DNA from 3 places in the Klebsiella sp. PL-2018 genome. Region 1 is predicted to be linked to each of the others. Evidence: predicted binding sites of a transcription regulator. Region 1 holds the regulator's gene; each other region holds the start of a gene.
What was found. The regulator sigma-54, encoded in region 1, starts transcription at its own class of promoters, with help from an activator protein. The targets are predictions, from matches to a motif close to GTTGGCACANNTTTCGCTNT.
Positions count from the first base shown of each region.

Region 2: a site for sigma-54 is predicted at 6,940-6,959, ahead of norV (anaerobic nitric oxide reductase flavorubredoxin). Genes of this name have one in related genera too.
Region 3: a site for sigma-54 is predicted at 7,593-7,612, ahead of glnA (glutamate--ammonia ligase). Genes of this name have one in related genera too.

Region 1 covers NZ_CP077673.1:5,248,437-5,258,654, forward strand. Annotated here, with positions in the region: gene kdsC (3-deoxy-manno-octulosonate-8-phosphatase KdsC) at 1-510, shown strand, start outside; gene lptC (LPS export ABC transporter periplasmic protein LptC) at 507-1,082, shown strand; gene lptA (lipopolysaccharide ABC transporter substrate-binding protein LptA) at 1,051-1,596, shown strand; gene lptB (LPS export ABC transporter ATP-binding protein) at 1,603-2,328, shown strand; gene rpoN (RNA polymerase factor sigma-54) at 2,376-3,809, shown strand; gene hpf (ribosome hibernation promoting factor) at 3,832-4,119, shown strand; gene ptsN (PTS IIA-like nitrogen regulatory protein PtsN) at 4,185-4,673, shown strand; gene rapZ (RNase adapter RapZ) at 4,719-5,573, shown strand; partial or broken gene npr (PTS phosphocarrier protein NPr) at 5,570-5,824, shown strand; partial or broken gene mtgA (monofunctional biosynthetic peptidoglycan transglycosylase) at 5,801-6,337, opposite strand; gene elbB (isoprenoid biosynthesis glyoxalase ElbB) at 6,334-6,987, opposite strand; gene arcB (aerobic respiration two-component sensor histidine kinase ArcB) at 7,222-9,561, opposite strand; gene MKleb_RS24795 (tRNA modification radical SAM protein MnmL/YtqA) at 9,693-10,218, opposite strand, start outside.
Region 2 covers NZ_CP077673.1:4,538,503-4,548,720, reverse strand. Annotated here, with positions in the region: gene MKleb_RS21305 (LacI family DNA-binding transcriptional regulator) at 1-275, shown strand, start outside; gene hydN (electron transport protein HydN) at 410-937, shown strand; gene hypF (carbamoyltransferase HypF) at 950-3,169, shown strand; gene MKleb_RS21290 (HoxN/HupN/NixA family nickel/cobalt transporter) at 3,181-4,194, shown strand; gene norW (NADH:flavorubredoxin reductase NorW) at 4,318-5,451, opposite strand; gene norV (anaerobic nitric oxide reductase flavorubredoxin) at 5,448-6,893, opposite strand; gene norR (nitric oxide reductase transcriptional regulator NorR) at 7,081-8,625, shown strand; gene gutQ (arabinose-5-phosphate isomerase GutQ) at 8,588-9,553, opposite strand; gene srlR (glucitol operon DNA-binding transcriptional repressor SrlR) at 9,546-10,218, opposite strand, start outside.
Region 3 covers NZ_CP077673.1:75,155-85,372, forward strand. Annotated here, with positions in the region: gene yihA (ribosome biogenesis GTP-binding protein YihA/YsxC) at 1-528, opposite strand, end outside; gene yihI (Der GTPase-activating protein YihI) at 1,112-1,618, shown strand; gene hemN (oxygen-independent coproporphyrinogen III oxidase) at 1,807-3,180, shown strand; gene MKleb_RS00350 (YshB family small membrane protein) at 3,217-3,327, opposite strand; gene glnG (nitrogen regulation protein NR(I)) at 3,440-4,849, opposite strand; gene glnL (nitrogen regulation protein NR(II)) at 4,858-5,907, opposite strand; gene glnA (glutamate--ammonia ligase) at 6,096-7,505, opposite strand; gene typA (ribosome-dependent GTPase TypA) at 7,884-9,707, shown strand; gene yihX (glucose-1-phosphatase) at 9,841-10,218, shown strand, end outside.

The DNA of each region.
Region 1 (10,218 bases):
CTTGACCGGGCGGCGAAGATCCGTTTATTGATACTTGATGTAGACGGCGTTTTGTCCGACGGTCTTATCTATATGGGTAACAACGGCGAAGAGCTGAAGGCGTTTAACGTGCGCGACGGCTACGGTATCCGCTGCGCCCTGACTTCAGATATTGAAGTGGCGATAATTACCGGGCGAAACGCTAAACTGGTGGAAGATCGCTGCCAAACGCTGGGCATTACGCATCTCTACCAGGGGCAGTCGGATAAGCTGCTGGCGTTTCGTGAACTACTCAATAAACTGGCCGTTAGCGCGGATGAAGTCGCCTATATTGGCGACGATCTGATCGACTGGCCGGTGATGGCTGAAGTGGGTTTAAGCATAGCGGTAGCCGATGCGCATCCGCTGCTGCTCCCGCGCGCGGATTACGTTACTCGTATCAACGGGGGTCGCGGAGCGGTACGCGAAGTGTGCGATTTGCTACTATTGGCGCAGGGCAAGCTGGATGAGGCCAAAGGGCAATCTATATGAGTAAAACCAGACGTTGGGTTATCATTTTACTGTCGCTGGTCGCGCTGATCCTGATCGGCCTGAACCTGGCGAGTACGGACGATACCACCCAGCAAGCGATCAATCCTGACGATCCAACGTATACCAGCGAGCATACTGATACCGTCGTGTATAGTCCCGAAGGGGCGCTTAACTACCGGCTCATCGCGGAACACGTGGAGTATTTTTCCGAACAGCAGCTCTCGTGGTTCACAAAACCGGTGATGACCACCTTTGATACCAATAAAGTACCAACCTGGTCTATCAAAGCGGATAAAGCTAAGTTGACGAATGACCGCATGCTGTATCTTTACGGGCACGTTGAGGTAAATGCGCTGACGGCGGATTCTCAACTGCGCAAAATTACGACGGATAACGCCCAGATAAACCTGGTGACGCAGGATGTTACCTCCGATGACATGGTGACGTTGTACGGAACAACATTTAATTCCAGCGGCCTGAAAATGCGCGGGAACCTGCGCAGTAAAAATGCCGAGCTGATTGAAAAGGTTAGAACCTCATATGAAATTCAGAACAAACAAACTCAGCCTTAAGATTGCGCTCGCCAGCGCCTTACTGGCCGCCAGCCTGTCGGCACAGGCAAAGACAGGTGATACCGATCAGCCGATTCACATTGAATCCGATCAGCAGTCGCTGGATATGCAGGGCAACGTCGTCACCTTTACGGGGAATGTTGTCGTCACTCAGGGAACGATCAAAATCAACGCCGACAAAGTTGTTGTGACCCGTCCGGGTGGAGAGAAAGGCAAAGAGGTTATTGATGGCTACGGTAACCCGGCCACCTTCTACCAGATGCAGGACAACGGTAAGCCGGTAAAAGGCCGCGCGTCGAAAATGCATTATGAACTGCAAAACGACTTTGTCGTCCTGACCGGCAATGCGCATCTGGAACAGATCGATAGCAATATCCAGGGCGACAAAATCACTTACCTGGTGAAAGAGCAAAAAATGCAGGCCTTCAGCAATAAAGGCGGGCGCGTGACCACGGTTCTGGTTCCTTCGCAGCTGCAGGACAAGGGTAGCGATCAGTCAAAGAAGGGTAAGTAATTCGTTATGGCAACATTAACTGCAAAGAATCTTGCTAAAGCCTATAAAGGCCGCCGCGTTGTAGAAGACGTCAGCCTGACCGTGAATTCGGGCGAGATTGTTGGTCTGCTCGGTCCGAACGGTGCCGGTAAAACCACCACGTTCTATATGGTCGTTGGTATCGTACCGCGCGACGCCGGCAACATTATCATCGATGATGAAGATATCAGCCTGCTGCCCCTGCACGCGCGCGCGCGTCGCGGAATCGGCTATTTGCCGCAGGAGGCCTCCATATTCCGCCGCCTGAGCGTTTACGATAACCTGATGGCGGTACTGCAGATTCGCGACGACCTGAGCAACGAGCAGCGTGAAGACCGGGCGAAAGAGCTGATGGAGGAGTTTCACATTGAGCATCTGCGCGATAGCCTCGGCCAGGCGCTCTCCGGTGGTGAACGCCGCCGCGTCGAGATCGCCCGCGCGCTGGCCGCTAACCCGAAATTTATCCTGCTGGATGAACCCTTCGCCGGCGTGGACCCCATCTCCGTCATTGATATCAAACGCATTATTGAACACCTGCGCGACAGCGGTCTTGGCGTCCTGATAACCGACCATAACGTCCGGGAAACGCTGGCCGTGTGTGAGCGTGCTTATATCGTCAGCCAGGGCCACCTGATAGCTCACGGTACGCCACAGCAAATCCTTGAAGACGAGCAGGTTAAGCGCGTGTATCTTGGGGAAGACTTCAGACTCTGATAGGGTAGAGGTTACAGACGTTTTAGCCGGAGATATTGGCCCTGAATATGAAGCAAGGTTTGCAATTAAGGCTAAGCCAACAGCTTGCCATGACGCCACAACTGCAGCAGGCGATTCGTCTACTGCAGCTGTCCACGTTAGAACTCCAGCAAGAACTCCAGCAGGCGCTGGACAGCAACCCGTTGCTGGAGCAAACCGATCTTCACGATGAGGTAGAAACCAAAGAGGCCGAAGATCGTGAGTCTCTGGATACCGTCGATGCCCTTGAGCAGAAAGACATGCCCGAAGAGCTGCCGCTTGATGCCAGCTGGGATGAGATTTACACCGCCGGAACGCCGTCAGGCAACGGCGTTGATTACCAGGATGATGAACTGCCCGTCTACCAGGGCGAGACCACGCAAAGCCTGCAGGATTATCTGATGTGGCAGGTTGAACTGACGCCCTTCACCGATACCGATCGCGCCATCGCGACCTCTATCGTCGATGCCGTTGATGATACTGGCTACCTGACCGTTCCTGTCGAAGACATCGTGGAAAGTATTGGCGATGATGAAATCGGGCTTGAAGAAGTAGAAGCGGTTCTCAAGCGCATTCAGCGTTTCGATCCCGTCGGCGTAGCGGCAAAAGATTTACGCGATTGCCTGCTGGTTCAGCTTTCACAGTTTGCCAAAGAGACGCCGTGGATTGATGAAGCTCGCCTGATCATCAGCGAACACCTTGATCTGCTTGCCAATCACGACTTCCGTAGCCTGATGCGCGTGACTCGCCTCAAAGAAGACGTGCTAAAGGAAGCGGTAAATCTGATCCAATCGCTGGATCCGCGCCCGGGCCAGTCGATCCAGACTGGCGAGCCAGAATATGTCATTCCTGACGTTCTGGTGCGTAAAGTGAACGATCGTTGGGTCGTTGAGCTCAATTCAGATAGCCTTCCGCGCCTGAAGATCAACCAGCACTATGCCGCCATGGGTAACAGTACGCGCAATGACGCTGACGGCCAGTTTATCCGCAGCAACCTGCAGGAAGCGCGCTGGCTTATCAAGAGCCTCGAGAGCCGCAACGACACCCTTCTGCGCGTCAGCCGCTGCATTGTCGAACAGCAGCAGGCTTTTTTTGAACAAGGTGAAGAGTTTATGAAACCGATGGTGCTGGCGGACATCGCTCAGGCCGTCGAAATGCATGAATCCACCATTTCACGCGTTACTACGCAAAAATACCTGCACAGTCCGCGCGGTATTTTTGAGCTGAAGTATTTCTTCTCCAGCCATGTAAACACCGAAGGCGGCGGCGAAGCATCGTCGACGGCCATTCGTGCGCTGGTGAAGAAATTAATCGCCGCGGAAAACCCCGCGAAACCATTGAGTGACAGTAAGCTCACCACCCTGCTATCCGATCAGGGTATTATGGTGGCGCGGCGAACCGTTGCTAAGTACCGAGAGTCTTTATCCATTCCGCCGTCAAATCAGCGTAAGCAGCTGGTTTGACCCAACCGATAAGGAAGACACTATGCAGCTCAACATTACAGGACACAACGTTGAAATAACCCCCGCGATGCGCGATTTCGTTACCGCGAAGTTCAGCAAACTGGAGCAGTTTTTCGACAGGATCAACCAGGTCTACATTGTGTTAAAAGTGGAGAAGGTGACGCAAATAGCGGACGCCAATCTGCATGTCAACGGTGGTGAAATCCATGCCAGTGCGGAAGGGCAGGATATGTATGCTGCGATCGATGGTCTTATCGATAAGCTGGCAAGACAGCTAACAAAACATAAAGATAAACTGAAACAACACTAATTGTCCGGGCAATAGCCTACGCCAACCGCCCGCAGGCGGTTGGCCAGGAGAGCTCAGGTGAAATTATGATAAATAACGATTCGGCTCTACAACTGAGCAATGTCCTTAACCAGGAATGTACCCGTAGCCAGGTTCACTGCCAGAGCAAAAAACGCGCGCTGGAAATCATCAGCGAGCTGGCGGCAAAGCAGTTAGGCTTACCGCCCCAGATCGTCTTCGAGGCGATCCTCACCCGTGAGAAAATGGGCAGTACCGGGATTGGCAACGGTATTGCGATCCCACACGGTAAACTCGAAGAGGATACGCTGCGGGCCGTGGGCGTTTTTGTTCAGTTGGAAACCCCAATTGCCTTCGATGCTATCGACAATCAACCCGTCGATCTGCTGTTTGCCCTTCTTGTCCCGGCCGATCAAACTAAAACGCATCTGCATACGCTCTCGCTGGTGGCGAAACGTCTGGCAGATAAAACTATTTGCCGCCGCCTGCGCGCTGCGCAAAGTGATGAAGAGCTGTATGAAATCATTACTGAAGCGGGAAGTAATAATGAGGCGTAACGGAAGTCGCACCTTACTCTTTTTCGTACTGAGGAGAAACGGTACATGGTACTGATGATCGTCAGCGGCCGTTCAGGGTCGGGGAAATCCGTCGCCCTGCGAGCGCTGGAAGATATGGGTTTTTACTGCGTCGATAACCTGCCGGTTGTGCTGTTGCCCGAGCTGGCGCGCTCGCTCGCCGACAGAAACATCTCGGCAGCCGTCAGCATTGACGTGCGTAACATGCCCGAGTCGCCGGAAATCTTCGAGCAGGCGATGAAAAATCTGCCCGCAGAATTTTCACCTCAGCTGCTGTTCCTGGATGCCGATCGTAACACCCTGATTCGCCGCTACAGCGACACGCGTCGTTTACATCCTCTGTCCAGTAAAAACCTGTCGCTGGAAAGCGCCATCGATGAAGAGAGCGACCTGCTGGAGCCTCTGCGTTCCCGCGCCGACCTGATCGTCGATACCTCAGAAATGTCGGTGCATGAGCTGGCAGAAATGCTGCGCACGCGTTTATTAGGCAAACGCGAGCGCGAACTGACGATGGTGTTTGAATCCTTTGGCTTTAAGCACGGTATACCTATCGATGCCGACTACGTTTTTGACGTGCGCTTTCTGCCGAACCCACACTGGGATCCGAAGCTTCGTCCCATGACCGGCCTCGATAAGCCCGTCGCCGCCTTCCTCGACCGGCACACGGAAGTTCACAATTTTATCTACCAGACCCGCAGCTATCTTGAGCTATGGTTACCTATGCTGGAGACCAATAACCGCAGCTATTTGACGGTGGCCATTGGTTGTACCGGTGGTAAACACCGTTCGGTTTACATCGCCGAACAGCTGGCTGACTACTTCCGCTCGCGCGGTAAGAACGTGCAGTCTCGTCATCGGACGCTGGAAAAACGCAAATCATGACCGTTAAGCAAACCGTTGAAATCACCAATAAGCTGGGCATGCACGCTCGCCCGGCGATGAAGCTGTTTGAATTAATGCAGAACTATGATGCCGAGGTGCTGCTGCGTAATGATGAAGGTACCGAAGCGGAAGCAAATAGCGTGATTGCGCTGCTGATGCTCGATTCAGCTAAAGGGCGTCAGATCGAGATTGAAGCCAACGGCCCACAGGAAGTGGAGGCGCTGGCAGCGGTTATCGCGCTGTTCAACGCCAAACGTCCCCTCACCAAATTCAGCAATATTGAGATAGACCGTGAGGATCCGCTTTTTACTCCATACCGTCTCAATGCCGACGGTCAGTCCCGCCTCCAGCCCTTTTCTCAGCCAGCTGCGGCCGTCCCACAGAAACAGGTTTTTTGCCGTCTGTTGCGACAGGGTTGAGGCGCCGCGAATGCGGTTCTCATTGCGTTCATTATGCGCCAGCGCCTTCTCAATGGCCGTGACGTCAAATCCCCAGTGTTCCGGGAATTTCTGATCTTCTGCGGCAATAACCGCCAGCCCCATCCACGGCGAAATTTCATCCATGTCCACCCAGTCGGAATGGGCGAGGTAATGAAAATCCCCTGAAAGCCAGGCGCCGACCTGCCGCTCCAGCATCACCGCCGAAAAAGGAACAGGTACGAAGCTAAACAGGGCAATCCCGCCGCCCCATAGCACCGCACAAGCCAACAGCAGCCTCAGCACAAAGCGCTTAATCAACCGCAACGGCGAAAAGCGAAATGTCATGCCGTCAGAACCAATACGCGAGAGACCAGTTTTTCAATGCCGCTCGCCGCTTCGGCGATGTTCTGCGCCAGCATATACGCGGGGGTCGTCACCACTTTGTTGTCTTCATCCACCACAATATCGTCGACCGGGCAAGGCACGTGTTCAGCCCCCATCTCCTCAACCGCGTCGGCAGTATCAAGATCGGTACCAATGGTCACGCGTAGCGGTATAGCAAATATTTTCGGCAACAGTGCCGGAGCGATACAGATAAAGCCCAACGGTTTACCCGCCTGATGCATCGCCAGCGCCAGCGCCTTGAGATCGCGATCGACTTCACATTCGCTCCCCTGTGAAGCAAAGCTGCTGAGGTTCTTTGCTGCACCAAAACCGCCGGGGACGATCAGCGCATCCAGCGCATCCGCTCGGGCATTGGCCAAAGGCTGAATCTCTCCGCGTGCGATACGCGCCGCTTCCACGAGCACATTACGGCTTTCCGCCTGCGCTTCGCCGGTCAGGTGATTGATAACATCGGTTTGCACTTTATCTGGCGCATAGCAGATGGCCTGAGCGCCGCTGCGGGCTATTGCCAGCAGGGTAATGACGGCTTCATGAATTTCACTTCCGTCATAAACGCCGCAGCCGCTCAGCACCACACCAATTTTCTTCATCACATCAGCCCCTTAGTACAAGTTTATGAAAGCAGTCAAAAATTTTGAATTACTCGCTATGCTTCACATATTTTACTGTTTCATGTAACAAACTATTTAAGGTTTGCTATCTTAATGAGCGAGTAAGCCAAATCCTCAGGTTGCGCCGTGTAAAAAAATCACTCAAATGATTCTGGCGTAACGACCAGTTCCCTGGTGTTGGCGCAGTATTCGCGCACCCCGGTTTATCCGGGGTCATTTTTTATCTGCCGCCGCGACCCACGCTTTCAGCACCGCGACATCGTTTTGCCACTCTGATTTCATCTCTTCAACCCATTCACCCACGTTATCCGACCACGCAGGTAAATCCGACGTTTGAATCTGCTGCCCTAATTGCTGGATATGGCGCAAACCGATTGAGCCCGCTGCCCCTTTAATCTTATGACCCTCATCGACAATGCCTTTCTGGTCGCGAGCGGTTAAATTGGATTCCAGGACCGCCAGGTAGCCCGGCATCATTCTTTCAAAAACGGCCAGACCGTCATTAATCAGCTTCGGCCCTACCAGTTCGATATACTGCTCAAGCATCGGAATATCCAGTACAGAAGCCGATTTACTGCTATCTACAGATGGCATTGCATTCTCCTCTTCTTCCGGCGCATCCCAGAATTTTTTGATAATCGCGGTTAATGCCGGAACCGATAATGGCTTACTAAGAACATCATCCATTCCCGCATCCAGATACTCTTTCTTGTTCTTCAGCACGTTAGCGGTAAGCGCCACCAGCGGCGGGAGCTCATCGGCGGCAAAGCGTTGTTTCAGCTGACGAGAAATATCGAGTCCAGTCATATCCGGCAGCTGAATATCAAGCAGAACCAGATCGTACTCGCCGGGTACAAACATCTCCAGCGCAGCCTTGCCGGTCATCGCCACATCCACGCTGTTGCCCAGCTTCTCCAGTACCGAGCGCGCCACGATAACGTTGAGCTCAATATCTTCCACTAGCAGCACGTTCAGCGCAGGTAATGGCATTTCATCTTCCGCCAGCGTGTCCTCGACCTCTTCAGCCACGGCCGGAGCGTGTACGGTAAGCGTAAAAGTCGCGCCTTTACCCGGGAGGCTGGTAACGCAAATATCACCGCCCATATTCCGCGCCAGGCGCCTCGATACGGCGAGGCCGATGCCGGTACCCGTCGCTGGCTTGCCGCCCTGGCTATCTTTCACCTGGTAATACATAGCGAAAATTTTATCCTGTTCCGCTTCAGGGATGCCAATCCCTGAATCTTCTACTTCAAAGTGCAGGATATCTCCTTCGTCGTAGCGCACGCGGACGTTCACATTCCCGCCTTGCGGAGTAAATTTCACGGCATTACTAATAAGATTCCACAAGATTTGGCGCAAACGCGTTCCATCGGTGATCACTTTATGCGGCAGCGGAAGCGTGGGGTCCAGCACAAAATGCAGGCCTTTCTGCTGCGCCTGCAGGCCGGAGAGATTTTCCAGGTCGGCCAGGAAGCCGGTAAAGTCCACCGGCTGGTTATCCAGCTGAATTTTACGCCGCTCCATCTTATCCATCTCAATAATATCATTGAAGATATTACCCAGCGTTACCGCTGAGACGTGGATGGTTTTCAGGTATCTTTCCTGTTCATCGGTAAGATCGGTATCCAGAAGGATTCGGCTAAGGCCTACGATGCCGTTAAGAGGCGTACGCAGCTCGTGGCTGATCGTTGAGATAAAGGTGGTCTTATCACGGCTGGCCCGCTCCAGCGCGTCCTGATAGCGCTTACGCTCCGTAATATCGCGGCCAAACCCCATCAGACCGCGGCGCTTACCGACGCGGTCATAATAAGGCACTTTGCGGATTTCAAAGCAGGCCTTGCGCCCGTCCGGATAATCCAGCCACTGCTCGTAGGTGAGCGATACGTTATGGCGGAAGACTTTCTCATCCGTCTCCAGCACCTTCTCCGCCACCTCTTCGCTGTAAACATCCTGCGGCTTAAGATGAATAAGCTGCTTTTCACTTTTACCGGTCAACAGTTCCATGGCTCGGTTACAGCCAGAAAACTCTTTATCTTCATTACGATAGAAAACCAGGTCCGGAGAGGCATCCAGGAAGGAACGCAAGAAGGAGGATTGCTGTTCCAGCTGAATTTGCGCCTCTTCACGCTCTTTCATCTCAATTTTCAGCTGCTCAAGCGTCGTTTCACGTTCCGCTTCCGCCTTTTCACGTTCGCCGATTTCCTGATTAAGCTGGGCGATGTTGTCCTTAAGCTGCACATTCAGCTTGAGATCGCGTTCGCGCATCTCCTCCAGTTTCTCCACCAGCCTCGAGAGGCGCTGCCGGGACTCTTCCAGCTGCTCAACCACCACCGACAGGAAATAGACCGCCCACGGGGTAATCAGCAAGCCAAAGAAGATGGAGCGGATCACATCAATACTTTCCACCTGGCCGTGCAGCACCATCGTCACGGCCATCTGCACAACGATCGCCAGCACCACCAGCGCAAAGGCCAGCAGCATTGAAAAGCGCACCAGACCCAGCTTCATCATCAGGTCAACATAATACTGCGCCAGCATACGGATTTGCTTCATAAGGGATTCCTTCGCGACAACTTCGCACAATAATACTCAATTCTGAGCAAGACGCTGTAAGTTGTGCCAAAAATGCGGGAAGGATTGTAGTTACGCGCCTGACGGTGGAGAGCCGTCAGCCGGAAAAGACGTTATTCGGCAGCAGCCGGAGAGATCCAGCAACGCCCGATGGCTGACCCCTGCACGCCGTATTCATTGAGATATTTATCCAGCTCAACCATCCCGGTCCAACGGTTCTCACACCACAGCGGCGCCAGCAACGTCGGGCGTCGGGCGCTGGCGGAGATACGGTGATAAATCACGTCTGGCGGAGTATGGCGAATCATCTCTCCTGCAGTGACCGTATACGCTTCCAGCGCAATACCGTTTAACCTGCCGGCCTGCCACGCCCTGGCCATGATACTGCCCTTCACAATATGAAGTGGATGCAGCTTAATGCCGTCTACGCCGGTCTCTACCACCTGCGCTAAGGTCTCCAGACATTCGCGCTGCCCTTCGCCCGGCAGGCCCACGATAAGGTGGCTACACACTTTGAGGCCGCGCTCGCGTGCCAGACGGGTGGTTCGCTGATAGCAGGCAAAATCGTGGCCGCGATTGATTCGGTGCAGCGTTTTATCATGCGCGGTCTGTAAACCCAGCTCGAGCCAGACTTCATAC
Region 2 (10,218 bases), 710 kb from region 1:
GCAACGACGATATGGCGGTTGGCGCGATGAAGCAGCTGCACCAGCTCGGCGTCAAGGTCCCGGAGCAGGTTTCGGTGGTGGGCTTTGACGATATCGCGCTGGCGCCGTTTATGGTGCCGGCGCTCTCCAGCGTCAAAGTCCCGGTGACGGAGATGATCAAAGAGAGCATCAACCGGCTGATCTTTATGCTCGACGGCGGCGATTTTAAATTTCAGCAAACCTTTTCCGGCGAGCTGATTGAACGCGACTCGATGGTTCCCGGCCCGCACGCCTGACGTCGTCAGCTGTCATCGTCACAACTGACGATGACAGTATCTCCCGTATTTATCTTCTTTAATATCAGTTAGATAAAAGTTGGAACGCATTATGCATACTCCGGCGCGTAACCTTCTTACAGCTGGAGAAATGGATGAACCGTTTCATTATCGCCGACGCGAGCAAATGCATCGGCTGCCGCACCTGTGAAGTGGCCTGCGTGGTCTCTCATCAGGAAAATCAGGACTGCGCCGCGCTGACGCCAAAAAGCTTTTTACCGCGTATTCACGTGATCAAAGGCGTTAACGTGTCGACGGCCACCGCCTGCCGTCAGTGCGAGGACGCCCCGTGCGCCAACGTCTGTCCGAACGGCGCGATCAGCCGCGATCAGGGCTTCGTCCACGTGATGCAGGAGCGCTGCATCGGCTGCAAAACCTGCGTGGTGGCCTGTCCCTACGGCGCCATGGAAGTGGTGGTGCGCCCGGTTATCCGCCACAGCGGCGCGGGGCTGAACGTGATGGCGGAAAAAGCCGAAGCCAACAAATGCGACCTTTGCCACCACCGTGAGGAAGGCCCGGCCTGTATGGATGCCTGTCCGACCCACGCGCTGATTTGCGTCGACCGCAACAAGCTCGAACAGATGAATATCGAAAAACGCCGCCGCACCGCGCTGGCCTGGTAAGCCGGTCGCGCAATGAACGGGGTGCAAATCCGCATTCGCGGTAAAGTGCAGGGGGTGGGATTCCGCCCCTTCGTCTGGCAGCTGGCGCAGCAGCTGGAGCTGCGCGGCGACGTGTGCAACGACGGCGACGGCGTGCTGGTGCGCCTTGTCGGCGATGATGCGCCATTTCTCGCCGCGTTAACCCGGCGCTGCCCGCCGCTGGCGCGTATCGACAGCGCGGCAGCGGCGCCTTTTGTCTGGGCCGCGCCGCCGCCGGGCTTTACCATCCGCCAAAGCGGGGCCGGAAGCATGCGCACGCAGGTTGTGCCCGATGCCGCTACCTGCCCGGCATGCCTGGCGGAGATGAACAACCCGCGGGAGCGCCGCTACCGCTATCCGTTTATCAACTGCACCCACTGCGGGCCGCGCTTTACCATTATTCGCGCTATGCCCTACGACCGCCCGCTGACCTCTATGTCGCCGTTTCCTCTTTGCCCCGCCTGCGCGACGGAATATGGCGATCCCGCCGATCGCCGCTTTCACGCGCAGCCGGTAGCCTGCGCCGAGTGCGGGCCGCAGCTGGAGTGGCGCGGCCCGCAGGAGCATTTATTTGGCGAGGCCGCCTTAGATGCGACGATTGCTCGCCTGCTGGCGGGCGATATTGTGGCGGTGAAGGGGCTGGGCGGTTTCCATCTGCTGTGCGACGCCGGAAACCGCGAGGCCGTGGCGAAGCTGCGGGCGCGTAAGCATCGCCCGGCGAAACCGCTGGCGGTGATGCTGGCGACAACGGCGGGGCTCGATGAACCGGCGCTGACGCTGCTGACCTCTCCCGCCGCGCCGATCGTGCTGCTGGAGAAAACGCAGGTGGCCGGCCTGTGCGACCAGATTGCGCCAGGGCTTGCGGAAGTAGGGGGGATGCTGCCGTCTAATCCACTGCAGCATTTACTTTCGCAGGCGCTGGCGCGCCCATTAGTGATGACCTCCGGCAACCTCAGCGGCCGCCCGCCGGCGTTAACCAACGCCGAGGCGCTGGCGGATTTAGCCGGAATTGCCGACGGATTTCTGCTGCATAATCGCGAGATTGTGCAGCGGATGGATGATTCCGTGGTGCGGCAAAGCGGCGAGATGCTGCGCCGTGCCCGCGGCTACGTGCCGGACGCGCTGGCGCTGCCGCCGGGTTTCCACGACGTACCGCCGCTGCTGGCTCTCGGCGCGGATATGAAAAATACGTTCTGCCTGCTGCGCGGCGATGAAGCGGTGCTCAGCCAGCATTTTGGCGATCTCGATGAGGAGGGCGTCGAGGCGCAGTGGCGGCAGGCGCTGCGTCTGATGCAGGAGATTTACGCTTTTACCCCGCAGCGGGTGGTTGCCGACGCCCATCCCGGCTACCGCGCTTCGCGGTGGGCGGCGTCGCTTATGCTGCCGGTGGACCGCGTGTTGCATCATCATGCCCACGCGGCCGCCTGCCTGGCCGAGCACCGCTGGCCGCGGGAGGGAGGCGACGTGATTGCCCTTATCCTCGACGGTATCGGGATGGGGGAAAACGGCGAGCTGTGGGGCGGCGAGTGCCTGCGGGTCAACTATCGCGAGTGCGAGCATCTCGGCGGTCTGCCGGCGGTGGCGCTGCCCGGCGGCGACCTCGCGGCGCGTCAGCCGTGGCGCAATCTGCTCGCCCACTGCCTGGCCTTCGTCCCCGAGTGGCAGAATTATGCCGACACCGCCGCGCTGCGCCAGCAAAGCTGGCCGCTGCTGGCGCGGGCAATCGAGCGCGGTATTAATGCGCCGCAGGCATCGTCGTGCGGCCGTCTGTTTGACGCCGTCGCCTGCGCGCTGGGCTACGCTCCGCTAACCCTGAGCTATGAGGGGGAAGCGGCGTGCCGTCTGGAGGCGCTGGCGGCGACCTGCGAAGGCGTGGATCATCCGGCGACGCTGCCGTGGCGCGATGGAAAACTGGATCTGGCGACGTTCTGGCAGCAGTGGCTGAGCTGGCAGGCGAGCCCGGCGCAAAAAGCGTGGGCCTTTCATGATGTGCTGGCCCGCGGGCTGGCGGCCATGATGCGCGATTGCGCGAACGCGCGGAATATTCACACGCTGGCCTTCGGCGGCGGGGTACTGCACAACCGCCTGCTGACGGCGCGATTGACCTTTTATCTGGCCGATTTTACTCTGCTCTTTCCGCAGCAGCTGCCCGCAGGCGATGGCGCGATTGCCTTCGGCCAGGCGGTTATCGCTGCGGCCCGCCTGCAGGCTTAAAGGACACCGATATGATAGTGACGATTTTGCGTCAGCAGCCGCGCGCAGCGGCGCTGGTGCTGGCATTGATTGCCGCCAATTTGCTGGCCTGGGGCTGGGCGTTTACGGCGTTCGGCGGCAGCGGCGCGCTGATGGCCGCCAGCCTGCTGGCCTGGGGTTATGGTCTGCGCCACGCGGTGGATGCCGACCATATCGCGGCGATCGACAACGTGACCCGCAAAATGATGCAGCAGGGGAAGCGGCCTTTTGCCGTTGGCGCGTGGTTCTCGCTGGGGCATTCGTCGATTGTGGTGCTGGCTTCGGCGGCGATTGCCGCGACCGCCACCGCGTTTGGCCAGCAGATGAGCTGGTTTCATGAGACCGGCAGCGTTATCGGCACCGCCGTGTCGGCGCTGTTCCTGCTGGTGATGGCCTTTATCAACCTGGTTATTTTGCGCAGCGTCTGGCGCAGCTTTCGGGCGTGGAAGCAGGGCGAAAAGGTGAGCGATGAGGTCATGACCGGCGGCGGCATGATGAGCTGGTTGTTCGGTAAAACCTTCCGCCTGATTAGCCGCAGCTGGCAGATGTATCTGGTGGGCTTTCTGTTTGGCCTCGGCTTTGATACGGCGACGGAAATCGGCGTGCTGGGGATCTCCGCCGCCAGCGCGTCGAGCGGGGTGTCAATTTGGTCGATTATGGTTTTTCCGGCGCTGTTCGCCAGCGGGATGGCGCTGGTGGATACGCTCGATAACGTGCTGATGGTCGGCGCCTACGGCTGGGCGTTCAGCAAGCCGCAGCGCAAGCTCTATTACAATATGACCATTACCGGCACCTCGGTGGTGGTGGCGCTGTTTATCGGCGGTCTGGAAGCGCTGGGGCTGTTGATGGATAAGTTCTCTCTGAGCGGCGGCCTCTGGCGCTGGGTTGGCGCATTGAACGACCATCTCGGCGACGCCGGTTTTGTGGTGGTCGGGCTGTTCGTGGCCTGCTGGGTGCTGTCGGTGCTCAACTACCGCTGGCGCGGGTACGATAATCTGGCGCGGTAGGTTGGGCATTTCCCCGGCTCGCGCTGCGCTTAGCCGGGCTACCAAACCCGAGCGCCTCGCAAGTTGGGTAGCCCGGGTAAGGCGTTTACGCCGCGACCCGGGAATAACATTATTTCATCGAGGTTAACTCACCAGCTGCTTGAGCAGGGCAAAAGCATCTTTCATGCGATCCTCGCTGACCACAAAAGCGCGCAGCTGGTTCTCGGCGTCAACGCCTTTCGCGACCAGGCCGTCTTTGGCGGCAACGATATTCCACGTCAGATCCTCGCGCCGGGTATCGCCCGCCAGGTGCAGCGGTAAATCCGGCGTTTTGACCTTCACCAGCATCGGCGGCAGCTTCAGTTCTCCCTGCTGGGCCAGCAGATTTTTACTCAGGCACATAGCGCTTAGCAGAATCGGCTGCAGAAAAGGCAGGACCATGCCGTTGATTTCCGCGCAATCGCCGAGGGCGTAAATCGCCGGATGGCTGGTTTGCAGTTGGCTGTTCACCACCACGCCGCGGTGCGTCTGCAGTCCCGCATGCCGCGCCAGCGCCGTTTCCGGGCGTAAACCAGCGGCGGCCACCACCGCATCCACCGTCACCGTACGCTGGCGGTCAAGGGTGACGCGAATCCCGTCGGCGCTCTGCGCCAGGCTTTCCAGCTGGGACTTCAGCATCAGATGCACGCCCATGTCGGTCAGACGATGCTGCAGTCGGCTGCTGGCCTCGGGCGGCATCAGAGCCGACAGTACGCTGGCGGAGTTATCCACCACCGTCACCGCTTTGCCGGCGCGGCAGAAATCCATCGCCAGCTCGCAGCCAATCAGCCCGCCGCCAACGATCAACACCCTTTTTGCATCGCGCAGATGGCTTTGCGCCGCACCGTATTCCCGCTGGCTGTTCAGGGTCAGCATCAGCTCGCGGCCCGGCACCGGTGGGATAAACGGCGTCGCGCCGGTGGCCAGCACCAGTTTGTCATAGCGCCACTCGCGGTCCTGGCTCTTCACCAGGTGCTGCTCGGCGTCGATATCGCTGACCCAGGTATGCGGAAACAGGCGCAGATTGTACTGCTCGGCAAACTCGCCCGCCGTTTGCAGGGTCAGGTCGTCGGCGTTCTGCCCGCGGCTGACCACATGGCTGAGATCCGGTTTGTTGTACTCATCCATGCTGTCGGCGGCGATCAGGGTCAGCGGGATATTCGGGTCCTGCTTGCGAATATTTTTCACCAGCTGACGGGCCGCGAAGCCCGAGCCGATGATGACGATGCCATCACTCATTTTGCCTCCGATGCCAGAACGTCAAACACATCTTTACCCAGTGAACACTCAGGGCAGAGGAAGTTATCCGGGACTTCGCTCCACGGCGTACCCGGCTGGACGTCCTGGTTCGGTTCGCCCTGTTCGGGGTCGTAAATCCACTGGCAAACGCTGCACTGCATTTTCGGGCCGAGATCGGCTGCCGCTGGCGCTGCGCAGGGCGTTGCCTCAGGCGCGGCGTGTTTGGCCTGGCTCGCCGGCAGCGGGGAGAGGGCCCACTGGCGGGCGATTTCGCGGCCGTGCTCGCGGCACACTTCCAGCGCGTCGAGATCCGGGCGCCATTTGGCCTTCAGGCTCAGGGACATTTCAAAGCCCGCATCCTGTAAACGCGTGGACAGGCGGTCAACCGCGCCGCCGCTCCAGCCGTTGGAGCCGAAGGCGCTGGCGCGCTTGTTACGGAAACGCAGGCCGGTCATCTCCTCCACCAGCCCGGCGATTTTCGGCATCATCACGTTATTCATGGTTGAAGTGCCGACCAGCACGCCCTTCGAGCGGAACACGTTGGTCAGGATTTCATTTTTATCGCTGCGGGCGACATTGAAAATTTTCACCGCCACCCGCGGATCCACGTCGGTAATGCCCTGGGCTATCGCGTCGGCCATCATGCGGGTGTTGTTGGACATGGTGTCGTAGAAAATCGTGATGCGGTCTTCCTGATAATCCGCCGCCCACTCGAGATATTTTTCGACGATCTGCGTCGGGTTATCGCGCCAGACCACGCCGTGGGAGGTCGCAATCATATCCACCGGCAGGTTAAAGCCGAGGATTTCGGTAATTTTCGGCGTCACCAGGCGGCTGAACGGGGTCAGAATATTGGCATAGTAGCGCTGGCACTGCTCATAAAGCTCAACCTGGTCAACTTCATCATTAAACAGATGTTCATCGCAGTAGTGCTGGCCGAAGGCGTCGTTGCTGAACAGCACCGCGTCGCCGGTCATATAGGTCATCATGCTATCCGGCCAGTGCAGCATCGGGGTTTCGACGAAAATCAGCTGCTTGCCGTTGCCGATATCCAGGCTGTCGCCGGTTTTCACCACCTTAAAATTCCACTCCGGGTGATGATGGTGTCCGGTGATGGAGTCGATGGCGTTGGCGGTACAGTAAATCGGGGTGTCCGGGATCTGGGTCATCAGCTCGGTCAGCGCGCCGGCATGGTCCTCCTCAGCATGGTTGATAATGATGTAATCAATATCGGCGAGGTCGATTTCACCGCGCAGGTTCTGCACGAATTCACGGCTGAATTTATAATCGACGGTATCGATCAGCACATTTTTTTCTTCCCGGATGAGATAGCTGTTGTAGCTGCTGCCGCGCAGCGTTTTGTATTCAGTCCCGTGGAAATCACGCACTTCCCAGTCGCGTTGGCCAACCCAATGAATGTTATTTTTAACCAGAATAGACATAGCAACCTCAATTAATTCAGCAGTGTTCAAATAAGATGTTTTGCTTATATCAAGTTGCGTGCCAACTTTTTAATTAATTGAATTTAAAGTGTTTTAAGTTTTTTATTAAATCTGTTGATGTCAAATTGACAATGGTTAAAATAGTCGATATGACTACGTTTGGTGTCAAAATGACTATGAGGCGACAATGAGTTTCTCCGTCGAGGCCCTGGCGAAAATCGCCATTGATTTACAAAGCGATCTCGGCCATGCCGACCGTTTTTCGCGTTTGATTACCACCCTGCGGCAGATACTCGGCTGCGATGCTTCGGCGCTGCTGCGCTACGAGGCGCACCAGTTTGTGCCGCTGGCGATTGATGGCCTGGCCCAGGACGTGCTTGGCCGACGCTTTGCCCTTGAAGGCCACCCGCGGCTGGAGGCGATTGCCCGGGCGGGGGACGTGGTGCGCTTCCCGGCGGATAGCGACCTGCCGGACCCTTACGATGGCCTGATCCCCGGACAGGAGAGCCTGAAGGTGCACGCCTGCGTCGGCCTGCCGCTGTTTGCCGGGCAAACCCTGATCGGCGCGCTCACCCTCGACGGCATGGATGCGGACCGTTTTGACAGCTTCAGCGACGAGGAGCTGCGCCTGATTGCCGCCCTGGTGGCCGGGGCGCTTAATAACGCGCTGCTGATCGCCCGGCTGGAGAATCAAAACGTGCTGCCGGAGCAGGCTATCGTGTATCCGGCAGCCGAACGTCAGGAGATAATTGGCCTGTCGGCGCCGATGCTGCAGCTGAAAAAAGAGATCGATATCGTCGCGGCTTCTGACTTAAACGTGCTGATTAGCGGCGAGACCGGCACCGGCAAAGAGCTGGTGGCGAAAGCGGTGCATCAGGGGTCGCCGCGGGCGGCCAATCCGCTGGTCTATCTCAACTGCGCGGCCCTGCCGGAGAGCGTGGCGGAGAGCGAGCTGTTTGGCCACGTCAAAGGGGCGTTTACCGGGGCGATCAGCAACCGCAGCGGTAAATTTGAAATGGCGGACAACGGGACGCTGTTCCTCGATGAAATTGGCGAGCTTTCGCTGGCGCTCCAGGCCAAGCTGCTGCGGGTGCTGCAGTATGGCGATATTCAGCGCGTCGGCGACGATCGCAGCCTGCGGGTTGATGTGCGGGTGCTGGCGGCCACCAACCGCGACCTGCGTCAGGAGGTGGTGGAGGGGCGCTTTCGCGCCGACCTGTATCATCGCCTGAGCGTGTTTCCGCTGTCGGTTCCGGCGCTGCGCGAGCGGGAAAGTGATGTAGTGCTGCTGGCCGGCTATTTTTGCGAACAGTGCCGTTTGCGTATGGGGCTGGCGCAGGTGATTTTAAGCGAAGCGACGCGGGCCAGGCTGCTCGCCTGGTCATGGCCGGGCAACGTACGCGAACTGGAGCACGCGATTCATCGGGCGGTGGTGCTGGCGCGGGCGACGCAGGCGGGTAATGATATCGTGCTGGAGCCGCAGCATTTTCAGCTGGCCGGGGAAGCGCCAGCCTTGCCGACCGTCAGCCCGCAGCCGGCGGCGGAAGCAGTGAGCCTGCGCGAGGCGACGGAGGCGTTCCAGCGCGAAGCGATCGCCAGCGCGCTGGCGGCTAATGGCCGCAGCTGGGCCGCCGCCGCCCGCGCGCTGGGGCTCGACGTCGCCAACCTGCACCGGCTGGCGAAGCGTCTGGGGCTTAAAGGATCCCGGCCTGATAAAAATTCTGCAGGTTAATCGCGCCGACCAGCTGGCCGCTTTCATCCACCACCGGAGCGGCGCTGATTTTATGCTTCATCAGGCGCTCTTTGGCTTCTATCGCGCGGCTTTCCGCTTGCAGAGTGACGCCGTTGCGGGTCATCGCCTGGCTGACGATATCCTGTAAGCTGCCGCCGCCCACCAGCCAGCGGCGCAGGTCGCCGTCGGTAAAGACGCCCTGCACGTGATTGCGCTCATCGCAGACCGCCACCAGCCCCAGGCCGGTGCGGCTGAGTTCGAGCATCGCGTCCATGACGCTGGTGTCGTTGGCGACGCGCGGCACGTCGCCGTCGCGGCGCATCAGATGGTGAACTTTGTTCAGCAGCCGCGCGCCCAGCGCGCCGGCCGGGTGCGAACGGGCGAAATCTTCTTCGTTAAAGCCGCGGGCCTGCATGACCGCCATGGCCAGCGCGTCGCCGAGCATCAGGGTATTGACGGTGCTGGAGGTGGGCGCGAGGTGCATCGGGCAGGCTTCACGCTCTACGGCAATATCAAGCACCGCTTTGGCCGCCAGCGCCAGCGGTGAAGTGGATTTACCGGTCATCGCCAGCAGCGGAATAGATTTTTCCTCCAGGCGCGGAACGATAAGATCCAGCTCTTTAGCGCTGCCGGAGTAAGAGATAAACAGCATCACGTCGCGTCTGTCGAGCATGCCGAGGTCGCCGTGCAGCGCTTCCGCCGGGTGAACAAAAAATGCCGGGGTGCCGGTGCTGGCGAAGGTGGCGGCCAGCTTTTTACCAATATGACCCGATTTACCGATACCGGAGACGACCAGTTTGCCCTCGCAGTGGATAATGGTTTCCGCCGCGTGGATGAAGTCGTCGCCCAGGCGTTCAGGCAGGCGGCTCGCCTCCTGAAGCTCCAGCATCAGGGTCTGGCGTCCGGCTTCTAACAGAAAGTTACTCATGATGTTCTCCAGTAATAATGACTTCGATGCCTTTGTCTTCCAGCGCCCGCTTAAATTCCGGGCTGATATCGGCATCGGTAATCAGTTTGTCTACGCTCTCCAGGCCGCAGACGATATTGGGACTTTTGCGGCCAAACTTCGACGAGTCGGCCATCAGGATAACTTCGCGGGCGGCATTGCACATCGCTTTGCTGACCGTATAAACCTCATTAAAGGTGGTGACGCCGGCGATTAAATCAATGCCGTCGGTGCCCATAAACAGTCGATCGAAGCTGAAGTGTTCGAAGGCGTTTTCCGCCAGCTGGCCGTGAAAGGAGGCCGATTTTTTGCGGAACGTGCCGCCCGGCATCAGGATGGTTTGTTCGTTATCCAGTTCGGAGAGGGCGTTGACGATATGCAGGCTGTTGGTCATCACGGTAATGTTATTGAAGCGGCTGAGCATCGGCACCATTTGCAGCACCGTGCTGCCGGCGTCAAGAATGATCGAGTCGCCATCGTGAATAAAGCTGACCGCGGCTTCGGCAATCCGCTCTTTTTTATGGGTGTTGATCAGCGTTTTGTGGTCGATGGGCGGATCGGCCTCGTCTTTATTTAACACCACGCCGCCGTAAGTGCGGATAACGGTACCGGCATTCTCAAGGATCACCAGATCCTTACGGATGGTG
Region 3 (10,218 bases), 650 kb from region 1:
TTCGACCTGCACATCTCCGTTAAAGGCGGTGACCGCTTCACGAACCATGGCGATCTGCGCTTTTCGCGCGCCGCTGGCCAGCTTATCGGCTTTGGTTAGCAGCACCAGTACCGGGATATCGCTTTCCACCGCCCATTGGATCATCTGCTGATCGAGATCTTTAAGCGGATGACGAATATCCATCAACACAACCAGCCCTTTCAGACAGAGGCGTTTCTCCAGATATTCACCCAGCGCGCGCTGCCACTTGATTTTCATCTCTTCCGGAACTTGGGCATATCCATAGCCCGGCAGGTCGACCAGGCGTTTGCCTTCAGCGACTTCAAACAGGTTAATAAGCTGCGTACGGCCTGGCGTCTTCGAAGTACGCGCGAGGCTTTTCTGGTTAGTCAGCGTGTTCAGCGCGCTGGATTTCCCGGCGTTAGAGCGGCCAGCAAAGGCCACTTCAATACCGGTATCGGCAGGAAGATGGCGGATATCTGGCGCGCTAGTGACAAAATGCGTCAGTTGATAATTCCAGTTGGTCAAGACGGTCGTCTCCGTTAAATCAGGCTTTGACGGGGATTATACCTGAACAACAGAAAAAGGCTGTTTTTACCGCACCTCATCGCTGTAAGTTAAAACCACAGTCTTTGTGAGACATTGGCTATTGGTTATATGAGAAATTCATGAGAAAAGTCTGATTAAAAATAATACAAAATTATATAAATCATTGCGTTAAAATGAAAGAAAATTCTGAAACTCGTTTTTTTTCTGTACAGTCGGTTGTAGGTTTCCCGCAAACCAGTAAAGTAGCGGTCAAGGGCGAGGATGCTAACAGGATTATGACTCAGGATGAGGAGTCAGGAAGCGCCAGGAGGCGAAGACTACGGATTGTCAGGATGACAAACGTCTGGAGACGTTTTAAAAGGAAATGGATGTAACAGGGATTGTTGGTAGCTAAAGGAAAGACAGGGTGTGTCGTTAGCTAACATGGAAAGTAGAAGCCCATTAAGGGTTATCAGTGCGGAAAAAGGCGACAGAGTAATCTGTCGCCTTTTTTCTTTGCTTGCTTTCTGCTAGATTCCGCCTCAATTCTATACTGAAGAAAACGGCCTGAAGATTACACAACATGAAAAAACCGACATCCGTACCTCGCGGCAAAAAAAATCGCAAAACGCGTGAAGAATTGAACCAGGAAGCCCGCGAGCGCAAGCATCAGAAGAAGCATCGCGGCCAAGCGGCAGGAAGTCGTGCGACCGGCGGCGACACCGCTTCAGCAGGTAAAAAACAAGGTCAGCAGCAAGATCCCCGAATTGGCAGTAAAAAACCAATCCCGCTGGGCGTAACTGAAAATGCTCCGGCGATTAAGCAGCATAAACCAAAGAGCGAGAAACCTATGCTTTCACCGCAGGCTGAGCTGGATTTGCTGGAGAACGATGAGCGCCTGGACGCGCTGCTGGAACGTCTGGAAGAGGGCGGTACCCTGAATGCTGAAGAGCAGGCCTGGGTTGACGCTAAGCTGGATCGTATTGATGAGCTGATGCAGCAGTTGGGCCTCTCATACGATGATGACGAAGATGAAGAAGAGGAAGAGCGCAAAGAAGATATGATGCGCCTGCTGAAGGGTGGAAACTAACGTTTGCACCCCATCGGATTCCCGGTCCTGCTTATAACCCTTCTGGTTATATGTTATCTGCTGTGGTTATTCGTTAAACTACGACGGTTGTCGCGGCGTCAGAAATGGCTGCGCAACCGGCTCATTACCCGAGGTGCGGTTGGGCCGGGGCGGCGTACCCGCCGACGGTACCATCGGAAGGAGTGAGCATGTCTGTGCAGTTAATCGACTGGGATCTGGCCCTGATCCAGAAATATAACTATTCCGGGCCGCGTTATACTTCGTATCCCACCGCGCTGGAGTTTTCTCCAGAATTTGGTGCCGCTGAATTTGATGCGGCGGTAGCCCGCTATCCGCAGCGTCCCCTCTCGCTGTACGTGCATATCCCGTTTTGCCATAAACTCTGCTATTTCTGCGGCTGCAACAAAATCGTCACTCGTCAGCAGCATAAGGCCGACCAGTATCTGGATGTGCTTGAGCAGGAGATTATTCATCGCGCGCCGCTTTTTGCTGGCCGCAAAGTTAATCAGCTGCACTGGGGCGGCGGTACGCCAACCTATTTAAACAAGACGCAAATTAGTCGTCTGATGGGGCTGCTGCGTACCCATTTCAATTTTAACGCGGATGCAGAGATCTCCATTGAGGTTGATCCGCGCGAAATCGAACTCGATGTCCTGGATCATTTACGCCTCGAAGGCTTTAATCGCCTGAGTATGGGCGTGCAGGACTTCAACAAAGAAGTGCAGCGCCTGGTGAACCGCGAGCAGGATGAAGCGTTTATCTTCGCGCTACTCAACCACGCGCGCGATATCGGCTTTACCTCTACCAATATCGACCTGATTTACGGTCTGCCGAAGCAAACGCCGCAGAGCTTCGCGTATACGCTACAGAAAGTGGCGGAGCTCAACCCCGATCGTCTGAGCGTATTCAACTATGCGCATCTGCCAACGCTCTTTGCTGCACAGCGCAAAATCAAAGACGCCGATCTACCTTCTGCAGAACAGAAGCTGGACATTCTTCAGGAGACGATTGTTTCGCTGACGGCCGCGGGATATCAGTTTATCGGCATGGACCACTTTGCCCGTCCGGATGATGAGCTGGCGATAGCCCAGCGTGAAGGTATCCTGCATCGTAACTTCCAGGGGTATACCACCCAGGGAGACACCGATCTGCTGGGGATGGGCGTCTCGGCGATCAGCATGATTGGCGATTGCTATGCGCAGAACCAGAAAGAGCTGAAGCAGTATTATCAGCAGGTTGATGAAACCGGAACGGCGCTGTGGCGCGGTATTGCGTTGACGCGCGATGACTGCATTCGTCGCGACGTGATTAAGGCGCTAATTTGTCACTTCCGTCTCGACTTCGCTGCGGTAGAAGCGCAGTGGGATCTTACCTTCGATAGCTACTTTGCCGACGATATGAAATTGCTGGCACCGCTGGCCAAAGATGGGCTGGTGGAGGTGGATGAGAAGGGCATTCAGGTGACGCCGAAAGGCCGGCTGCTGATACGCAATATCTGCATGTGTTTTGATACGTATCTGCGCCAGAAAGCGCGGATGCAGCAGTTTTCCCGCGTGATATAAAGCATACCCCCACTCCAGGAAGGAGCGGGGGTATTATCAGCTAAACAGCCCAACCATCGCCGCGCACAGAACGGCAGCTACCGCCGTCTGCGGCGTATGACCCGCTGCAACACCGCTCGATATAATATTAATAAATGATTCAAGCATGATTTCTCCCCCCGTCTTTCCGGGCAAGATCATACTCAACGCATGGCAACAGTAAAGTACAAAATAGCAGCAGTTTGCGCTGGATGACTATTTTTTACTCGCCGCCGCGCTGCTACTCCATTCCCAACTCTTTTAGCTTACGCGTCAGGGTATTACGACCCCAGCCCAGCAGGCGAGCCGCCTCTTGTTTATGCCCCTGCGTGTGGCGTAACGCGGTGGTCAGCAGCGTGCGCTCCATCTCCGGCTGCGCTTCCGAGAGCAGGTTTTGATGACCGGAACGCAAAGCGCGATCGGCCCATTGCCCCAGCAGCGTGGCCCAGCTATCCGGCAGCATTTGCGTCGGGTTATCCGGTATCGCCGTTTCAAACAGCTCGCTGGGAAGATCCTGCGTCAGAACCTCCTGACCTGCGGCCATTACCGTCAGCCAGCGACAGGTGTTTTCCAACTGACGTACGTTGCCCGGCCATGCCAGTCGGGTTAACGCCATCTCCGTCTCCGGATGCAGCTGTTTGGCCTCCACGCCCAGCTCACGGGCGGCAATTTGCAGGAAATGTCTCGCCAGTCGCGGGATATCTTCCCGACGCTCGCGCAGCGGCGGCAGATGGACGCGAATCACGTTCAGGCGGTGAAATAAATCCTCGCGGAATTTTCCTTCCTGGACGCGCAGTTCAAGGTTCTGGTGGGTGGCGGCAATAATGCGTACATCCACCTTCACCGGCGCATAGCCCCCCACGCGATAAAACTGGCCATCGGCCAGTACGCGCAGCAGACGTGTCTGTACGTCCAGCGGCATATCGCCGATCTCGTCGAGGAACAGCGTGCCGCCGTCTGCCTGCTCGAATCGCCCCTGGCGCACGGTATTGGCGCCGGTAAAGGCCCCTTTCTCGTGGCCAAACAGTTCTGACTCAATCAGATCTTTCGGAATGGCCGCCATATTTAGCGCGATAAACGGCGCCTTGGCGCGCGGGCTGTGGCGGTGGAGAGCGTGGGCAACCAGCTCTTTACCGGTACCGGACTCGCCGTTGATCAGTACGCTGATTGATGAACGCGACAGGCGGCCGATAATGCGGAAGACGTCCTGCATGGCCGGCGCTTCGCCGATGATATCGGCCGTTGGGCTATTAATCGGCGCATTACGCGGCTGCTGCTGTTCCTGGTAATGGCTAATGGCACGATCAACCAGCGCCACCGCTTCATCGATATCAAACGGTTTCGGCAGATAATCAAAGGCGCCCTGCTGATAGGCGCTGACCGCCGCGTCAAGATCCGAATGCGCCGTCATTATGATGACCGGGAGCATCGGATGGCGCTGTTTAATTTGCTTTAGCAGCGCCAGTCCATCCATTCCCGGCATGCGGATATCAGACAGCAGCACATCCGGGGTTTTGGTCGTGAGGGCATCAAGCACCTCGTTGCCGCTTTCAAACGTTGTACAACTTAAGCCTGCCCCGGTGAGCGCGCGTTCAAGCACCCAACGGATGGAGCTATCGTCGTCAACGATCCATGCTATCCCTCGTTGCATAAACACCTCTACTTCCGAATAGGCAGGTACACCGAGAATTCGGTATGCCCTGGCCAACTGGTAAATTCAATTTTGCCGGAGTGCTGATCGATAAGGCTGCGGGCGATAGACAGCCCGAGTCCGGTACCGCCTTCGCGCCCGCTCACCATCGGATAAAACAGCGTATCCTGTAAGTGAGACGGTATTCCCGGGCCGTTATCTTCAACGTCGATACGCGCAGCGAGGCGGTAGCGCACGCCGTGCAGGGTTAACTGAAAGGCCGTACGGGTGCGCAGAGTGATTTCGCCGCCCTCCGGTCCCAGAGCCTGCAGCGCATTACGGACGATATTCAGCAGCACCTGTTCAATTTGGTCCGGGTCGTGCGGCAGTTCTGGCAGGCTGGGGTCATAGTCGCGAACCAGCTTGACGTTATCCGGCAGCTCCATCGACACAAGCTTTACCACCCGCTCAGCGACCTTGTGGATGCTTTCTGTTACGTGCATTCCGGGATGCTGTGGTCCCAGCAGACGGTCAACCAGATTTCTTAACCGATCGGCCTGTTCAATAATGACTTTGGTATATTCCATTAGCGCAGGATCGGGCAGCGCTTTGCTCAGCAGCTGTGCCGCGCCGCGCAGACCGCCCAGCGGATTTTTAATCTCGTGGGCCAGGCCACGCACTAAGTCGCGAGCGGCAATCTGCTGTGCGTGCTGTAGCTGCTCCTGGCTCAGACGGCGCTGATTATCCATCGGCGCCATTTCCAGCAGGATATAGCCTTCAGGCAGGCGTTGCGCCGTCAGGGAAAGGATGTGCGAGCGGCCATCAATGACCAGCGTCACTTCGTTATCGGTAAACCCTTGACCCGCAGCGAGGCTCTCCTGCATGAGGCCGATATTCAGCGAGAAATAGCTCAACAGCTCCGGCAGCGGCGTGCCGAATAATTTACGCGAACTTTGCGCCAGCAGCTGCTGCGCCGCCGGGTTCGCGTAATGCACCGCCAGGTCGTCATCGACCAGTAAGATACTGTTGATTAAAGAGTTAAGGATCTGCCCAGCATCGGGCAGTGTGCCTGTTGCCATTCGACAGTCTCCTGAAAATGAGTGCACTATTTTAGTGCAGTATAGCTTTTTATGTATAAAAAGCTCATGAGATCAGCGTGTTGGTGGAGAAAAAAGCCCATCCTGAGATGGGCTGAAAGTTTCCACGGCAACAAAACATCCTTGGTATCCCACGCCACAACACGGAATACCGCGGATTTACAGCAAAATTAGACGCTGTAGTACAGCTCGAACTCAACCGGGTGCGGAGTCATACGTACGCGGTCGTTTTCTTCAATACGCAGGGCGATGTAAGCATCGATAGCGTCGTTGGTGAATACGCCACCGGCGGTCAGGAATTCACGGTCTGCGTCCAGCGCGTTCAGTGCTTCTTCCAGAGAACCTGCAACCTGTGGGATCTCTTTCGCTTCTTCCGGCGGCAGATCGTACAGGTTTTTATCCATGGCTTCGCCCGGATGGATTTTGTTCTTGATACCGTCAAGGCCAGCCATCAGCAGCGCAGCGAAGCACAGGTACGGGTTAGCCGCCGGGTCCGGGAAGCGAACTTCGATACGGCGCGCTTTCGGAGAGGTGACAACCGGAATACGGATAGACGCGGAACGGTTACGGGCAGAGTAAGCCAGCATAACCGGCGCTTCGTAACCCGGGACCAGACGCTTGTAGGAGTTGGTGGTCGGGTTAGCCAGGGCGTTAATCGCTTTCGCGTGTTTGATAACGCCGCCGATGTAGTACAGCGCTTGTTCAGACAGGCCTGCGTATTTGTCGCCAGAGAACAGGTTTACGCCGTTCTTGGAGAGGGACATGTGGCAGTGCATACCGGAGCCGTTATCGCCAAACATCGGTTTTGGCATGAAGGTCGCGGTTTTGCCGAAACGGTGTGCGACGTTGTGCACAACGTATTTGTAAATCTGAATTTCGTCCGCTTTTTTGGTCATGGTGTTAAAGCGGGTAGCGATTTCGTTCTGACCCGCAGTCGCCACTTCGTGGTGGTGAGCTTCAACAACCAGGCCCATCTCTTCCATGATCATACACATGGTGGAGCGGATATCCTGAGAGGAGTCTACCGGCGGAACCGGGAAGTAACCGCCTTTCACGCCCGGACGGTGGCCTTTGTTGCCGCCTTCGTATTTGGTGGAGGAGTTCCATGCGCCTTCGATATCATCGATAGCAACGTGGGAACCGGAGATGGACGCACCAAAACGGATGTCGTCGAACAGGAAGAATTCTGGTTCTGGCCCGAACAGTACGGTGTCAGCCAGGCCGGTAGAGCGCAGATACTCTTCAGCGCGCTTAGCAATGGAGCGCGGGTCACGGTCATAGCCCTGCAGCGTGCCGGGTTCCAGGATGTCGCAGCGGATGATCAGCGTCGGTTCTTCATAGAACGGATCGATCAGCGCGGTGGTTGCATCCGGCATCAGGACCATGTCGGATTCATTAATACCTTTCCAGCCGCCAATCGAGGAGCCATCAAACATTTTGCCTTCTTCGAAGAATTCGGCATTTACCTGATGAGAAGGAATAGTAACGTGCTGTTCTTTACCTTTGGTATCGGTGAAGCGCAGATCGACAAACTTCACTTCATGCTCGTTCAGCATCGTCAAAACGTGTTCAGCGGACATACTTAAACTCTCCCGGATTGGTCATTGTCGTCGTGGAAACGAAAACTTTTTAACTACGAAAAGTGGCGTTGTTGCCTTAAAAAATATAAAGCGAAATCTGTGCCAACTTTTAAATTGCCCCCAAAAGGCGTTATCATGCACATCATCGTGCAAAAGGGCTGCACCAAAATGAATGCATTGCACCAATATAGTGCATTTGTGTGAACATTGGGCACTTATTTGGTGCAATTGACCTTTAATAACCCTTTTAACGCTCCGTGAAAGCGATCACAAAGAATCTCTGCAATACTTGTTTGCGGAGGATGTTTGTGATCCTGTTTTGTACTGCGATTAATCCGTGTACAATAACGCGCTATTTCTAATGCCTGAGGCAAAGTTGTGATCGAAAATTTGCGTAATATCGCCATCATCGCGCACGTTGACCATGGTAAAACTACCCTGGTTGATAAGCTGCTACAGCAATCCGGTACGTTCGACGCGCGTGCCGAAACTCAAGAGCGAGTGATGGACTCCAACGATTTGGAGAAAGAGCGCGGGATTACCATCCTGGCTAAAAACACCGCTATCAAATGGAATGACTACCGTATCAACATCGTTGATACCCCAGGGCACGCCGACTTCGGTGGTGAAGTTGAACGTGTCATGTCCATGGTTGATTCCGTTCTGTTGGTCGTTGATGCAATGGATGGTCCGATGCCGCAAACGCGCTTCGTGACCAAAAAAGCCTTTGCTCATGGCCTGAAGCCAATTGTTGTTATCAACAAAGTTGACCGTCCGGGCGCGCGTCCTGACTGGGTTGTCGATCAGGTATTCGACCTGTTCGTTAACCTCGACGCTACCGACGAGCAGCTGGACTTCCCTATCGTTTACGCTTCTGCGCTGAACGGTATCGCGGGTCTGGATCACGAAGATATGGCTGAAGACATGACGCCGCTGTATCAAACCATCGTCGATCGCGTACCGGCGCCGAACGTTGACCTTGATGGCCCGCTGCAGATGCAAATCTCCCAGCTGGACTACAACAACTACGTTGGCGTCATCGGCATCGGCCGCATCAAGCGCGGTAAAGTGAAGCCGAACCAGCAGGTCACTATCATTGATAGCGAAGGCAAAACCCGTAACGGTAAAGTCGGTAAAGTTCTGACCCATCTGGGCCTTGAGCGTATCGAGAGCGACGTCGCAGAAGCTGGCGATATTATCGCGATCACCGGTCTGGGCGAACTGAACATCTCTGACACCATCTGCGATACGCAGAATGTTGAAGCGCTGCCGGCGCTGTCCGTTGATGAGCCGACCGTCTCTATGTTCTTCTGCGTTAACACCTCGCCGTTCTGTGGTAAAGAAGGTAAGTACGTTACCTCTCGTCAGATCCTTGACCGCCTGAACAAAGAGCTGGTACATAACGTCGCGCTGCGCGTTGAAGAAACGCCGGATGCAGACGCATTCCGCGTTTCTGGCCGTGGTGAACTGCACCTGTCCGTTCTTATCGAGAACATGCGTCGTGAAGGTTTCGAAATGGCGGTTTCCCGTCCGAAAGTTATCTTCCGCGAAATCGATGGCCGTAAGCAAGAGCCGTTCGAAAACGTCACGCTGGACGTTGAAGAGCAGCACCAGGGTTCTGTGATGCAGGCGCTGGGTGAGCGTAAAGGCGATCTGAAAAACATGAATCCAGATGGCAAAGGCCGCGTACGTCTCGACTACGTGATCCCAAGCCGTGGTCTGATCGGCTTCCGTTCAGAATTCATGACCATGACCTCCGGTACCGGTCTGCTGTACTCCACCTTCAGCCACTACGACGACGTTCGTGCGGGTGATGTGGGTCAGCGTCAGAACGGTGTTCTGATCTCCAACGGCCAGGGTAAAGCGGTTGCGTTCGCACTGTTCAGCCTGCAGGATCGCGGTAAGCTGTTCCTGGGCCACGGCGCAGAAGTTTACGAAGGCCAGATTATCGGTATTCACAGTCGTTCTAACGACCTGACGGTAAACTGCCTGACCGGTAAGAAACTGACCAACATGCGTGCGTCCGGTACTGACGAAGCAACGGTTCTGGTTCCGCCGGTTAAGATGACCCTGGAGCAGGCTCTGGAGTTCATCGATGACGACGAACTGGTAGAAGTCACCCCGACTTCTGTCCGTATCCGTAAACGTCACCTGACCGAGAACGACCGTAAACGCGCGATGCGCGGTGCGAAAGAAGATTAATTAACGCTTCTTTCTGCTATCTGAACCCTGCCTCAATGGCAGGGTTTCTTTTTTGTACAAAGCCCTGCCGCCCGTAGTCAAACTCCCCCTTTCCCGCTACAGTTAATTTTCCACGGTGCAAAAGGAGAGGACCATGCTCTATATCTTTGATTTAGGTAATGTGATTGTCGATATTGACTTCAACCGGGTGCTCGGGACGTGGAGTGATTTAACGCGCATTCCCCTTGCGACGCTGCAGCAGCATTTCACCATGGGCGAAGCGTTCCACCAGCATGAGCGCGGTGAAATCAGCGACGAAGATTTTGCGGCGGCGATGTGCCATGAAATGAACATGTCGCTAAGCTACGAGCAGTTCTCCCACGGCTGGCAGGCGGTTTTCGTTGCCCTGCGCCCGGAGGTTATCGCGATTATGCAAAAATTACGCGAGCAGGGGCATCGCGTTGTGGTTCTGTCCAACACGAACCGTTTGCATACGACTTTCTGGCCGGATGAGTACCCTGAAATACGCGCC